DNA from 2 places in the Marinicrinis lubricantis genome. Region 1 is predicted to be linked to the other one. Evidence: a T-box and tRNA genes for the amino acid it is inferred to sense, from the RefSeq annotation. Region 1 holds a T-box; the other holds one or more tRNA genes.
What was found. The T-box of region 1 lies ahead of leuS (leucine--tRNA ligase). A T-box ahead of a tRNA ligase gene usually reads a tRNA of that ligase, here a tRNA-Leu.

Region 1 (7,601 bases):
ATCCAGCTCTCAGGGAAACAAATTGTTGTACTGGGTGCGGGAGGTGCGGCACGAGGCGTATTATATGCTTTGGCTCAGGAGAAGCCTGCACGCATCGTAATCGCCAACAGAACGCCATCTAAGGCAGCGGAGCTTGCAGAGCATCTGCAGGCTTTTGCAGAAGTGGAGGCAGTCCAGATGGATGAACTGCCTCATATCCTGAAGCAGGCAGATCTTCTGATTAATCATACACCGGTTGGGATGCACCCGAATGTGGAGGACATTCCGATCGATCCGGACCTGCTTACACCAAGCATGATCGTAAGTGATTTGATTTATAATCCATTGAAAACGAAGCTTCTGCAAGAGGCTGAGAAGCGAGGATGCACCACACACGGCGGTCTTGGCATGTTTATTTATCAGGGCGCTTATGCGTTCGAATATTGGACTGGACTCCCGGCGCCGATTAAAGCGATGAGGGAAACCGTATTGGAATCCCTTCAATCATCATGAATAGAATAGAGGTAACCGCATGCTGACAGGAAAACAAAAGAGACATCTGCGTTCACTAGCCCATCATTTAGACCCTATTTTTCAAGTGGGTAAAGGCGGAGTGAATGATCAATTGATCATTCATATTCAAGAAGCTTTGGAAAGAAGAGAGCTGATCAAGGTTTCTATTCTGAACAACTGTTTTGACGATCGGTATGAAATCGCCGATGAATTGGCATCGGGTGCCGGCGCAGAGCTTGTTCAGGTCATTGGCAAGGTCATCATTTTATATAAAGAATCCAAGGAACATAAAACGATTGAACTGCCGTAAGGGAGCGGATACACATTGAATGTGGGGATTATGGGAGGGACGTTTGATCCGGTGCATTTGGGCCATCTGATTGCCGCGGAGCAGGCCCGCTTGGAGGTTGGATTGGATGAGGTATGGTTTTTGCCTTCCAACCTGCCTCCGCATAAACAGCATTCACCCCTTGTTCAAGCTGAGCAGCGATGTCATATGGTAGAGCTCGCCATTGAGAATCACCCCGCCTTCAAGCTTGAACCGATGGAACTAGAGAGAGAGGGGAAATCCTATACGGTAGATACCGCAAAGGAGCTCTTTCAGCGGTTTCCAGAGCACCAGTTTCACTTTATTATCGGTGCGGACATGGTGAACGATCTCCCCCATTGGTTTAAGGTCGAAGAAATTGTGAAATATATGTCCTTTATCGGATTAGAGAGGGCAGGACACACCATGAACCTCCAAGCACTACCCGATTGGCTGCAGCCATACATTCGCACCGCGCCTATGCCTTTCATTGAGATATCCTCGACCGATATTAGGGAGAGGCTGCAAAGCGGAAAAAGTATTCGGTATCTCGTTCCGGATGCAGTATATGATTATATAGAGGAGAATGGATGGTATGGCACATAAAGAATGGATCATGAATTCGGTGCGAGAGCAGATGCCGGAAAAAAGGTGGAGGCATACCGAAGGAGTCATTCAAAGCGCGATCCAGCTTGCGAAGCAGTATGGCTCTGATCCGTCCAAAGCCGAGCTCGCTGCGATCCTGCATGATGTCGCAAAATATTGGCCCGTAGAACGGCAGAGAGAAGTGTTGATTGAATCGGGCTATGCCGAGGATCTCCTTGCATACGACAAGCCACTATGGCACGGTCCCGTCGGCGCCTACGTGGCGCAAAAAGAATATGGTATTGCGGATCAAGACATATTAAATGCAATTCGTTATCATACGTCGGGTCGCGTTGGAATGAGCCTGCTGGAAAAAGTGATCTGCCTTGCCGATTATATTGAACCAGGACGAGATTTTCCGGGGGTCGAGGACATTCGCCGGCTGTCGGCAAGCAGCTTGGAGGAAGCGCTGGTGGAAGGACTTGATGGTACCATTCGATTTTTATTGGAACAGAAACAGATCGTATATCCGATGACGATCTTAGCAAGAAACGCACTGTTGAAAGAAGCAAAAGAAACGAAACATAAATAAATCTTTTCAATGAATAAAGGAGGAAATGCAGCGTACATGAAATCAGATCAATTAATGCAAAAAGTCGTAAAGGCGATTGAGGACAAAAAAGGCCATAACATCGTGACGTTGAATTTACAGGGAATCTCATTAATTGCCGATTATTTCGTGATTTGTCACGGGAACTCCGACACGCAAGTTCAAGCGATTACGAATGAAATTAAGAAAACAGCTGATGCCGAAGGAGTTACGGTAAGAGGGGTTGAAGGTATGGATACCGCTAGATGGGTGCTCGTTGATCTCGGAGATGTCGTTGTCCATGTATTCCATCGCGAAGATCGCGAATACTATAATATCGAGCGTCTTTGGTCGGATGCTAAAGTTGTGGAAACGGTATGAGCTTGCAGGCTGGACAGTATAAAACGCTGAAAGTGAACCGGGAAAAATCGCCTTACGGATATTTTCTCGGAGATGGAGAGCATGAGGTGCTCCTTCATTACTCCGAGATTGAGGGATCCATCGAGATGGGTCAGGAACTTAAGGTGTTCCTGTTCCACGACAGTGAAGACCGGCTCGCCGCGACGATGCGCGAGCCTTTGTTAACGTTGGGAGAGACTGGGCTTCTCACCGTGGTTGATATCCATCCGCGTTTTGGCTGTTATCTGGAAATGGGTCTCAGCAGGCATTTGCTGCTTCCCTACAAACAGCTGCCGGAGGAGCCGGAATACCGCCCTATGACAGGCGATGAAGTATTTGTCACGCTTAGTACTGATAAGCAGGGAAGGATGATCGGCAAGCTGGCCGGTGAGCAGGAGCTTTCTCGTCTAACCTTCCGTGCACCGGATCTATGGAAGAATCAATGGCTGCCGGCCATCGTATATAACACATTGAAAATGGGTTCCTTCGTGCTGGTGGAAGGAGGAAAAATCGGTTTTGGCGCGTTAGGGTTCATCCACGAATCGGAGCGCACAAAACCGCTGCGGATTGGAGAGAAGCTGGAAGTAAGAATTACCTTCGTGCGAGAGGACGGCCGGGTTAACTGTTCCATGAGGCAGCGGAAGGAAAAGAGCCGGGATGAGGATTCAGATCGGTTGTATGAATTTCTGAAAGCTCGTCCTAATGGGGCCATGCCGTACTCCGATGAAACGCCTGCCGAAATTATTAAAGAGCGGTTTCAAATGAGTAAAGGCGCATTCAAGCGCGCGCTCGGCAAGCTGATGAAGGAAGGAAAGGTTGTGCAGAAGGGCAGCTGGACGCATCTGGCTGAAAACGAAGAAGCGGAAGTGAAGCAGTGATGGCATATGAACAATTCGCATACGTATATGACCGATTAATGGAAGATATGCCTTACCGCAAATGGCTGGAGTATGCTCAAGGGGTATGGAACCGGTTGGGTCATATCCAAACGGTTGCGGATTTAGGATGCGGCACCGGAAATGTAGCCATTCCATTAGGAGAGGCAGGTTACCGGGTGTTCGGTGTAGACTACTCTGAGGATATGCTGGCCGTTGCGAATGAAAAGTGGATGTCCGCCGCATCTTCCAGCTCTAAGCTTCACCTTCAGTGGTTGTGTCAGGACATGAGGGAGCTGAGTCTGCCAGAGCCTGTTGACAGCGTGATCTCATTTTGTGACAGCATGAATTACCTGCTGGAAGAAGATGATTTGCTTCAGGTATTCCGCCGCGTCCATGATAGTCTGCGGATTGGTGGCTGTTTTCTGTTCGACATGCATGCTCCTCGACAACTGCAGCTGTATGGAGAATGCCAGCCCTTCGTATACAATGAGGACGACGTTGCGTATATATGGCTGTGCGAATATGATGAGGAACTGCACCAAGTGGATCACGATCTCACCTTTTTCATTCAGCGGGAAGGAAGCACTTGTTTTGAAAGAGTGGAGGAATTTCATACACAGCGGGCCTATCCTTATCCGGTAATCATCTCTTTGCTGCAGCAAGCCGGTTTCCATGACATTGGCTGTTCGTCGGATTTTACGACCCGGCCTCCGCATGAGGCGACCTCCCGCTATTTTTTTGCAGCCTTAAAATAGAGTGGTCCTACGCTTGACAGGGTATCCAATGATTACATATAATCATAGCAAACCAGATGCTAGCAGCATCTTCACAGTCATCCCGATCTAGAACTGCAGCACTCACATATATATGGCTTGGAAGAGGAGTAGTAATTCCAATTTCGTCTTTCAGAGAGCCGGCGGATGGTGCGAGCCGGCAGCGAATAAGAATGAACTTGCCTTGGAGCCTTGAACGACTCGCCCCTTTCTGCGAGAGTTCCGTTTACCCCGCGTTAAGGGTCTAAAGTGAGCGATCTGTTGATTGAAAACAGCGCTAATTAGGGTGGTACCACGGGAATATACTCTCGTCCCTAGCATTGGCTATGGATGGGAGTTTTTTTATTGTAATTTGACTTGTGAATCAATATGAAGGGGGACCTCGGAATGTCTCAGGAGCAAGGGTACAATCCATTAGTGATCGAGCCGAAATGGCAGTCCTATTGGGATCAAAACAAGACATTTAAGACAGAAGAAGATCCGAATAAACCAAAATTTTATGCATTGGATATGTTTCCATATCCTTCCGGTGCCGGGCTGCACGTCGGCCATCCAGAAGGCTACACGGCGACGGATATTGTATCCCGTTTCAAGAGAATGAAAGGATACAACGTCCTGCATCCGATGGGATGGGACGCATTCGGTCTTCCTGCGGAGCAGCACGCGCTGGATACTGGAGAGCATCCTCGCGATATTACCGTAAAGAACATTAACAATTTCCGCAGACAAATTAAATCGCTCGGTTTCTCTTATGATTGGGATCGTGAAATCAGCACAACAGATCCGCAGTATTATAAATGGACACAGTGGATTTTCCTGCAGCTTTATAAGCGGGGCTTGGCCTATGTGGCAGAAATTCCGGTCAATTGGTGCCCGGCACTTGGTACTGTGCTGGCTAACGAGGAAGTCATTGATGGGAAGAGCGAGCGCGGCGGTCATCCGGTCATTCGCAAGCCGATGCGTCAATGGGTACTGAAGATTACCGAATACGCAGAGCGTCTGTTGGAGGATTTGGAAGAGCTGGATTGGTCGGAAAGCATCAAAGACATGCAGCGCAATTGGATCGGCAAATCGACCGGTGCGGAAGTCGAATTTCGTGTGGAAGGACATGAGCCGCTCAAGGTGTTTACGACACGTCCGGACACCTTATTTGGCGCAACCTACTGCGTACTGGCGCCAGAGCATCCGCTCGTTGATCTGATTACGACAGAAGAGCAGAAGGAAACCGTTAAACAGTATCAGGAGCAGGCTGCACACAAGAGCGATCTGGAAAGAACAGAGCTCTCAAAAGAGAAGACGGGCGTGTTTACTGGAGCGTATGCCGTCAATCCTGTGAATGGAAGCAACGTTCCGATCTGGATCTCTGATTATGTGCTGGCTAGTTACGGTACAGGGGCCATCATGGCAGTTCCTGGACACGATCAAAGGGACTGGGAATTTGCACGTAAATTCGATTTGCCTATTATTGAGGTGGTCAGCGGGGGCGACTTGGAGAAAGAAGCTTTTGCTGGGGACGGTCCGCATGTGAACAGCGATTTTCTGAATGGCCTTCACAATGATGAAGCGATCCAAAAAATGATCAGCTGGCTGGAGGAAAAAGGATTAGGTCAAGGCAAGGTGACCTATCGACTTAGAGACTGGCTGTTCAGTCGTCAGCGTTATTGGGGCGAACCGATTCCGATTCTCCATCTGGAGGATGGAACGATGAAGCCGGTGCCGGAGGATCAGCTGCCGGTGCTTCTTCCGGATGTAGACCAAATCAAGCCATCTGGTACTGGGGAATCCCCACTTGCCAATGTAACCGATTGGGTCAATACAGTGGATCCTGAAACAGGCCAGCCGGCTCGCCGGGAGACAAACACGATGCCGCAGTGGGCAGGAAGCTGCTGGTATTATCTGAGATATATTGATCCGCACAATGATCAAGAGCTGTGCTCCAAGGAGAAGCAGGAGCAGTGGCTTCCTGTCGATCTTTATATCGGTGGTGCGGAGCATGCTGTGCTGCACCTGCTTTATGCACGCTTCTGGCACAAGGTCCTGTATGACCTAGGCGTTGTTTCGACGAAAGAGCCTTTCCACAAGCTAGTTAACCAAGGGATGATTTTGGGTACGAACAATGAGAAAATGAGCAAATCTCGCGGCAACGTCATCAACCCGGATGATATTGTGCAAACCTTTGGCGCGGATACGCTGCGCATGTATGAGATGTTCATGGGACCTCTGGAAGCAACCAAGCCTTGGAATACGAATGGCGTGGAAGGTACGTACCGTTTCTTGAATCGAATCTGGAGATTGTTCATCAATGAATCTGGTGAATTGAATGAGAAAATTCAGGATACGGAAGGCAGCGCGGAATTCCAGCGAACTTGGCATAAAACCGTGAAGAAAGTAAGTGAGGATCTGGAGGGGCTCCGATTTAATACGGCAATCAGCCAGCTGATGATCTTCGTCAATGAAGCGTATAAAGCGGACGTGCTTCCAAGAAAAGCGATGGAGAACTTCGTTCAGATGTTATCTCCGCTGGCGCCGCATATTGCAGAGGAGCTGTGGGCGCGTTTAGGCTACAGTGAATCGATCACATATGTTCCTTGGCCAGATTATGATGAGAAGCTGACCGTAGAAGATGAAATTGAGATTGTCGTTCAGGTGAACGGAAAAATTGTTGAGCGCATGAGTATTGCATCCGATACCGAACCAAAACAGATGGAAGAGCTGGCGCTAAATCATGACAAGGTGAAGGCGGCTATCCAAGGTAAATCGGTACGCAAGGTCATCGCCGTCAAGGGCAAGCTTGTAAATATTGTTGCCAACTAAGGTTGGCTGGTTAAGCATATACGGTTGAACCAAGAAGCGATGGCATCGCTCCAAAGTTAGTGGCTAATCTACTTTGGTGCCGACCATCGCTTCTACTTTTTCCAGATCTTCATTGTATTTCGTATGCGTCGTATGGATGAGCTGATTGAACACGCCATCCAATTGCAGCGACATATATCGTATACCTTCAGCGGTAATGCCTCCAGGTACAGAAACCTTCTGAATGAGCGTCTCTGGTGTAAAGTTTCCGCTGGTTAACAGTTTTCCAGTGCCGAGCAGCATTTCGGAGGCGAGCTTGGTAGCATGTTCTTTCGAAATACCTGTCACATCTACAGCAGCCTGAACGAATTGAAGCAGGAAATAAGAAATAAACGCAGGTCCGCAGCTGGATATATCGGATGTGACCCGTGTATACTCTTCTTGAATTTCGATGGGCGTACTGATGGCAGAGAATAGTTGATGCACGTAAGTTCGATCGTCAGGTTCCATCCGTTCCCCAAAAATGCAGAGCGAAGCGCCGCTGCAGGCGAAGTTCGTTACACTAGGGATGACTTTCGCGATCTTACAAGGGGTCTGGTATTCCAAATGCTTGATGAGTACAGGGCTGGTGATACTGACGATAATGTGCTCTTTGGTTAAACTGCAGGACATTTGCTCCAATACATTTTTATACTCGAGCGGTTTTACGCAAATCATGATCAAGTCACTGCCTGCCGCCAGTTGTTGGCAATTTTCGGCGATGTGGATTCCAGGATACTTTATCT
Region 2 (7,601 bases), on a different contig from region 1:
AAGCTGTTCATAATGCCGTCGTGGTAGAGGAAGTAGCCAAGATGGCTTATCACACGATCGCGCTTAATCCAAGTATCGGCTCCATGGACCAGAATTTGCTGGATAAACACTACCTGCGCAAGCATGGGAAGAACGCATATTACGGACAGCCCAAATCATAATTTCGAAAAGGAGGGGACTTAAATGAGTAAAAAATACGCAATTGGAATTGACTACGGTACAGAGTCTGGAAGAGCGGTATTGGTGGATTTGAGCAACGGAGCGGAAATTGCGGACCATGTGACGCCATATCCGCATGGTGTCATTGATGAGACACTGCCCGGCACAGGAGCGAAGCTGGAGCACGATTGGGCGCTGCAGCATCCCGATGATTATCTCGAAGTGATCCGCCGCTCGGTGCCAGCGGTCATGAAGCAGTCTGGCGTGGCGCCGGAGGATGTCATCGGATTAGGCATCGACTTTACGGCTTGTACCATGCTTCCAGTCGATGAGAACGGTACCCCGCTCTGCTTTCTTGATGAATACAAAGATCATCCGCACAGCTGGGTCAAGCTGTGGAAGCATCATGCCGCACAGGATGAAGCAGATCGTCTGAATGAAATTGCTGCACAGCGTGGAGAGAAATTTCTTGCCCGTTACGGCGGAAAGATTTCATCAGAGTGGATGATCGCCAAAGTGTGGCAGATCTTGAACGAAGCGCCTGAGCTGTACGATCGTGCTGATTTGTTCATGGAAGCGACAGATTGGGTCATCTCGCAATTGTCCGGCAGCTTCCTGCGCAACAGCTGTACGGCCGGTTACAAATCGATCTGGCATAAGCAGGAAGGCTATCCATCCAAAGAATTTTTCAAAGCATTGGATCCTCGGCTTGAGCAGCTCACCGATACGAAGCTGAGAGGAAGCATCGTGCCGTTAGGTACGAAGGCAGGTCAACTGACGCCGCAGATGGCAGAGTGGACGGGGCTTACGACAGACACGGCTGTAGCGGTTGGGAACGTCGACGCTCATGCTGCCGTACCCGGCGTAGGGGTTGTTGAGCCGGGCAAGCTGGTCATGGCGATGGGAACCTCAATCTGTCACATGCTTCTGGGTACGGAGGAAAAGGAAGTTGAAGGCATGTGCGGTGTCGTGGAAGACGGTATTATTCCAGGTTATTTAGGCTATGAGGCTGGACAATCGGCAGTGGGGGACATCTTCGCATGGTATGTCGAGCAGGCCGTACCGGCTTATATCGAGAAAGAGGCAGAGGCGGCCGGAGTCAGCGTTCATGAATGGCTGGAAAAGAAAGCGTCCGCATACAAGCCGGGCCAATCCGGACTTCTGGCGCTAGATTGGTGGAACGGCAACCGCTCGGTACTGGTGGATACGAATTTGACCGGTACGATTCTCGGTCTAACCTTGCTGACGAAGCCGGAAGAAATCTATCGCGCGCTGCTGGAAGCGACGGCGTTCGGTACGAGAAAGATTATCGATGCATTCCAGGACAACGGCGTGGTGGTTAACGAGCTTTATGCCTGCGGCGGATTGCCGCAAAAAAATCGTCTTCTGATGCAAATTTATGCAGATGTGACGAATAAAGAAATCAAAATCGCCGACAGCAAGCAGACACCTGCGCTTGGCGCAGCCATGTTCGGTGCGGTGGCGGCCGGAGCGGAAAAGGGCGGCTATGACTCCATCGTCGATGCGGCACGGCAGATGGCAAGAGTTCGCGAGGAGACGTTCAAGCCTATTCCTGATAATGTAAAGGTTTACGAACAGATCTATCAAGAGTATTGCAGGCTGCATGATTATTATGGACGCGGAGAAAACGACGTCATGAAGCGGCTTAAGGCAATCAAGGAAAAAGCAAACGCATAGCAAGAAAACGAAAGCTCCCTCGTATGAATTGTACGAAGGGGCTTTCTTGTTAAGCGGAGAGGTTTTCTTTCGGTGCTTATTTCATATAGAGATTTTGTTCGACAACCGCTATAATGTGGTTAAATACAGACGAGAAGTAAAGGGGGATCTCCGGATTGAAAAGATCCCAATACGGATATATTGGAGCGCTTGTTCTTTACGGCGCGTACATATTTGGCTATGTTTTCGGCTGGACCTTGAACGGCAAGCTGGGTATTCAGATATTCGGCCTTCCTTCATTGTATCAATGGCTTCCCTTGCTTTCGGCAATGATGGCAGGCGTATCATCCTATTTTAGATGGAAAGATGTTGCTGCTCAGTGCTTTCAAAGACGAGTCACTGCTGTCATTTTGATGTGTTCGGTGGTGTACATCGTTCTCTTCTTGATCTTCTTCGCTTCTGCGGATGAAGCTTGGCTTCTGTCGATGCTCATGTTTGTGATCGGTACTTGTGCAGTCATCGACCTTATGCAGGAGTGTGCTAGGCGGTTGGGCATGAACCCGTTTTGGACAGGTGTAGGAGCCGTTCTTGTGCTGTGCGGCACACTAGGCCTCCATATTCCCGGACAGGCGGTAAGCGCGCCCTATTTCCAGCATAAGATCGCATTGTCCGAAGCGAACCGCCATACGAAAGGAACGATTGCGGTCCCGGAGATGATAACGCGAAATGCGCTCGTAGCGGATGGACTGGCTGCTTGGATCGGTAACAGTACTCAGCTGACGGTAGAGGCACCGAAGGATGACAGGCGGACAGAAGAAGTGGAGCAAATTAAAAACATTTTAGCATCCATTACTTCGGAGAATCCGTCCAGTGAAATTGGCTACACCGTGAACGAGCAGTTTTATCGTCAAATCCCCAATCAAAACACACCTGACGGGTTGATGGAAGCGCTAGCGTTATTCAATGAACTGACGGGTAAGGACATGACACAAGGACAGAAGGTCATGGGGATCGGTACGATCCTTGAGGATGGCCGAATAGAAGCTGTCCCCGGCATTTATCAATATACCGCAGCAGCTTTAAGGGCCGATCCGGATGTGTTCTTCGTCCCGTTGGAATCTCTCGCAGAAGCGGTTATTGCGGCGCCGGATATGCTGATTGTTCCGGTAACGACTTTTGAGGAAGTGCTTTATTTTCTGAATCAACCGGTTACTTTCTGGCCGATTGTCAATTTCGGCTTATATTGTCATTAGTTTATGGAATAAGTAAAATACAATATCGATACGTTAAGGAGTGTTGCGATATGGCACTATTTCAATGTTCATTTTATTCGAATACATTAGGATTAAGCACGATGATGAATGTAATCTTTCCGCAGCAGACGACAAATCAGATTGGGCTCACAGGTAAGGCCAGCGGTGGACGTTATCCGGTGCTGTATCTGCTGCACGGGTTATCAGACGACCATTCGATTTGGCTTAGAAGAACCAACATCGAGAGATATGTCTCGGAGTTAGGACTTGTCGTTGTCATGCCGGAGGTCCATCGCAGCTTTTATTCGAATATGGTCAGCGGCAACCGCTATTGGGATTTCGTGAGCGAAGAGCTCCCAAGTATTGTTCAATCGTTTTTTCCGGTTTCGGATCGCAGAGAGGATACCTTCGCGGCGGGCCTGTCCATGGGAGGCTACGGAGCGATGAAACTAGGATTGTCTCTTCCGGATCGCTTTGGCGCGGTGGCCAGTCTGTCCGGTGTGACGGATCCTAGCTGGTTTCATCGAGAATTTCCGCAAGAATTCGATCTCATCTATGGCAGTTTGGAGCAATTCAAGAATAGTCCGAACGATTTGTTTTATTTGGCTGAGCAATTCGCGATGGCGTCTAAAAAGACAGAGCTGTATATGTGCTGTGGAACGGAAGACTTCCTGTACGAGGACAATCAGCGGTTCCTTAAGCATCTGCAGCGTCTGGAAGTTCCTTATATCTATGAGGAAGAGCCGGGAGCGCATGAGTGGGGCTATTGGGATATGAAGATTCAGAGAGTTTTGGAGTGGCTGCCCCTGGGGAAGTGAAAAGCATAGTGGAGAGAAGTGAAGGGTTCAGAGTAACGCTGCAACCTGCGGCATCCTTTTACTGAACCCTTTTTACTTTAGCGGCATTGGATCGTGCTGATGAAGTATGAGGGAATCCAGAGAAGCGAGATGATGTGTTCCGGCCTCGGTTAGAGGTTTTACGAACGATCGTAGAGGTGCTTCTGTGTTTTCCTTTCTTTTTGTGGTAAAATACTAGGAACGTATGTTTGTGATTTGTCGATCATGGGTCAGCAAATATTTCTCAATTGTTAAATTTTTTTAGCAAAGAGGAAAGAGTTGGAAGAATAGAGAAATTATAATATAGGACTTTAAGACGATATCGTTAGGTGATTAACGTTTATGAACTTCGATCAATTTCGGACGCAAAATCTTATCAAATGGAAACGTATCGTCATGCTCATGTATTGGGTCATTTTGATACTCTTCATTCTTGGACAACTGATGGTTTTAATGATGTCGCTCCATACGGACCAAAAAGGTTTTGCGCTTCATCCATTTCTTCTTCACCATATGCTTTTTCCAGACGGTTTGCTCATCGGCGTTCTTCTATTGGCTCATTATCTACTCAGAAAAATCCCGAAAGCTAGTGAAATCGTACTGGTTCTTTGCTCCGGTATTATCTCCTATACGATCTACCTTTTTATGCATAAGGATGTATATGGTGAACAGATTGTTTTGATACTGCCAATATTCATTTCCCTCATTTTCTTCGAACGCTCAAAGCTGCTTTGGAACGGTACGGCCCACATTGCATTATTCTCTGTTGTATACTGGATCGTGAACCCTTATCAGGGGAACCACAGTATATTTGAGTTCGTGGTAAGCATGATCAGCTTTGTCGCTTATATGACCATCGCATTAATCGTTGTTGCACGGGTGAAGGATCTGTGGAAGCTGTTGGAGGAATCCAAAAAGACGGAGCAGGAGCTTATGATTCGCAGCATTTTGCTTGATAAAATGACGAAGATCGATGCATTAACGGGCATGTACAACCATAAGACCTTCCATGAATATATGGAAAAATTAATCGAACACAGCAAGCGGCACGCCATTCCACTGCAGCTGTGTATTATGGATATTGATAATTTCAAGCAGGTCAATGACACGTACGGCCATCAGATCGGTGACAAAGTGCTGAAGCAGGTCGGCGAGATTATCCATGGCATGGTCACACCGAATGACATTGTTTCGAGGTACGGTGGAGAAGAATTCGCGGTGATCTTCATGGGACGATCTCTTGAGGAATGCATTCAAAATATGGAGGACATTCGGAAAAAGATTGAAAGCACGCCGATTGAAGAGCTCGAAGACAATCCGGTGACGATCAGTGCCGGAATTAGTACGCTGCAGCCATCGGAGGAAAAGGACAAGCTGTTTCAACGTGTCGATGCACTGCTGTATAAAGCGAAGCGCTCGGGCAAAAATAACTTAATATTCGAAATGTGAGAGGCATCGGTTTACAAAAACCAAAAAATGCCTCTTTACTTTTTGGTCCGAGCATCATATAATAAAAAACGTGCTCGATTGAGGCACGTTAAAAATATGCGGTTGTGGCGGAACTGGCAGACGCGCTGTCTTCAGGCGGCAGTGGGTACCCCCCGTGGAGGTTCGAGTCCTCTCAACCGCATCACCTTAGAAAAAGTCCTTGCTTGCAAGGGCTTTTTTGTTTGCATACATATCGTTTTGAAACTTCTATGATGGTGGGTCCGATCCCGGGAATGTCAAAGGATGGACACAAGCTTTAAATTTCAGATCAACTAAGCTATCATTAGGTTACTAGAGGTGTCGGAAGAGGTGTAGGTATGGCAGGTCCTAAGCAGTCAAAAGGGGATAAACGCCGGGATGAGCTGCTGAATTGGTTAAAGCGGCATGGGAAAATTACGGTACAGCAAATGGTTGACCAATTTGATATTTCGGAAGCGACCGCCCGCAGGGATCTAGAGCTTTTGGAGCAGACGTCACCGGTCATCCGTACGATCGGAGGCGCGATGTATGACGGCCTCCATTCGGTGAAGGAATATTCGTTCCAAGAACGCGAAAATATATCGTATTTAGAGAAAGAGCGAATCGCCCAAGTTGCAGCGTCTCTCATTCATGAAGGAGATGTCGTCGGCATTTCCGGGGGAACGACCAGCTTCTTAATTGCCCGAGCTTTGAAGGAGAAGCGAAATATTACCGTAGTGACGAACGCTGTTAACATCGCGATGGAGCTGGCATCCAACCCCAGCATTCAGATTGTCGTGTCCGGAGGTATTATGCGGGGGAACAGCTTTGAGCTTTGCGGACCGCTGGCTGAAAAGATGGTGGAGCATATACATATCGGGAAAATGTTCATCGGTGTCGACGGCATCAACGAATTGCAGGGACTTGCTACCTATTCGGAGCAGGAGGCGTCCATCGCAAGGGCGCTCATTCAACGTTCGACCGAAACGTATGCCGTATTCGACCATACGAAAGCAGGGAAAACCTCGCTCTTTACGATCGCTCCACTGGATGCGATATGCGGCTGTATTACCGATGAAGCATTGCCCGCAGCGTTAGCGGACAAGCTTGCCAAGTTGAATATCGGTGTTCATCTGCCGGAATAAAATAGAGGACCGTTTCAAGTCGAACGACGATTTGAAACGGTCCTCTTTATGCTGTAAGCGACGATTTATTTTGAGGTCGAAATAGCGGGGCGGCCTTCGATCCACACCTGCCGAACTTGATATTCCGCATCCATAAGAACCAGATCGGCTATTTTGCCGCTGGCAATGCTGCCTGTTTCATGTTCGATCCCGATGCGGCATGCGGGGTTAAGACTGGCCATGCGTGAAATATCGACGATGCTGAGTCCGCTGTGCTGAAGCATGAACCGGACTGCTCCGTCCATGGTCAGCGTACTTCCTGCCAAGCTGCCGCCATTCTTTAGTCGGGCCTCGCCGTCTCGCAATACGACGGGCAGGCCGCCTAAGGCATACTCTCCGTCTCCGAGACCGGCAGCCGAAATGGCATCGGTAATTAAAATGACTCTGTCTTTCGGTTTTGCTTTCGTCAATAGGCGGATTGCGCCAGGATGTACATGAAATCCATCGGCAATCAGTTCCGTATACATATGATCGCTTTCCAACACAGCACCTACCGTTCCAGGCTCTCGGTGATGGAGTCCCTTCATTGCGTTGAATGTATGTACCGCATGGGATAAGCCGTGCTGCACGGCCGCAAAAATTTGTTCGTAGCTCGCATCCGTATGACCGCAGGCAGCGATGATTTCCCGTTCGGCCAGCCAGCGGATCATGGGCAGCGCACCTTCAGTCTCGGGGGCCAGTGTCAGCATTCGAATAAGTCCCGGATATTGGGATACCCATCGCTCCATCCAATCCATGCGAGGCGGGACAATATAGCTTGGATTTTGCGCACCCGGCCATTTCGGGCTGATAAAGGGGCCCTCTAGATGGACGCCTGCTAATTTCGCACCGATCGGGCTGTTTTTCTTCTCTGCAGCGGTGTGAAGCACCTGTTCGATTGCATCCTGAGGAGCGGTAACGGTCGTAGCCAGCATCGTCGTAGTGCCATGCTGCGCATGGAAGGCTGTGATGGTATCGTAGGCCTTCTGTGAAGCATCCATGAAATCATGCCCGCCGCCGCCGTGTACATGAAGATCGATAAATCCGGGCAGCAGCCAGCCTCCTTG

Region 2: it has a tRNA-Leu gene. The T-box ahead of leuS (leucine--tRNA ligase) is inferred to sense a tRNA for this amino acid. The anticodon was not compared.

What each region holds. Positions count from the first base shown of each region.
Region 1 is NZ_JBHSQV010000185.1:98,951-106,551, reverse strand. It holds gene aroE (shikimate dehydrogenase) at 1-492, shown strand, start outside; gene yhbY (ribosome assembly RNA-binding protein YhbY) at 512-802, shown strand; gene ACFPXP_RS21050 (nicotinate-nucleotide adenylyltransferase) at 824-1,405, shown strand; gene yqeK (bis(5'-nucleosyl)-tetraphosphatase (symmetrical) YqeK) at 1,395-1,976, shown strand; gene rsfS (ribosome silencing factor) at 2,013-2,354, shown strand; gene ACFPXP_RS21035 (CvfB family protein) at 2,351-3,250, shown strand; gene ACFPXP_RS21030 (class I SAM-dependent DNA methyltransferase) at 3,250-4,005, shown strand; T-box leader at 4,115-4,342, shown strand; gene leuS (leucine--tRNA ligase) at 4,411-6,837, shown strand; gene comER (late competence protein ComER) at 6,901-7,601, opposite strand, start outside.
Region 2 is NZ_JBHSQV010000029.1:23,769-31,369, forward strand. It holds gene araD (L-ribulose-5-phosphate 4-epimerase) at 1-161, shown strand, start outside; gene ACFPXP_RS04295 (ribulokinase) at 184-1,857, shown strand; gene ACFPXP_RS04300 (hypothetical protein) at 2,013-3,089, shown strand; gene ACFPXP_RS04305 (alpha/beta hydrolase) at 3,140-3,907, shown strand; gene ACFPXP_RS04310 (GGDEF domain-containing protein) at 4,268-5,374, shown strand; tRNA gene ACFPXP_RS04315 (tRNA-Leu) at 5,473-5,555, shown strand; gene ACFPXP_RS04320 (DeoR/GlpR family DNA-binding transcription regulator) at 5,731-6,516, shown strand; gene nagA (N-acetylglucosamine-6-phosphate deacetylase) at 6,582-7,601, opposite strand, start outside.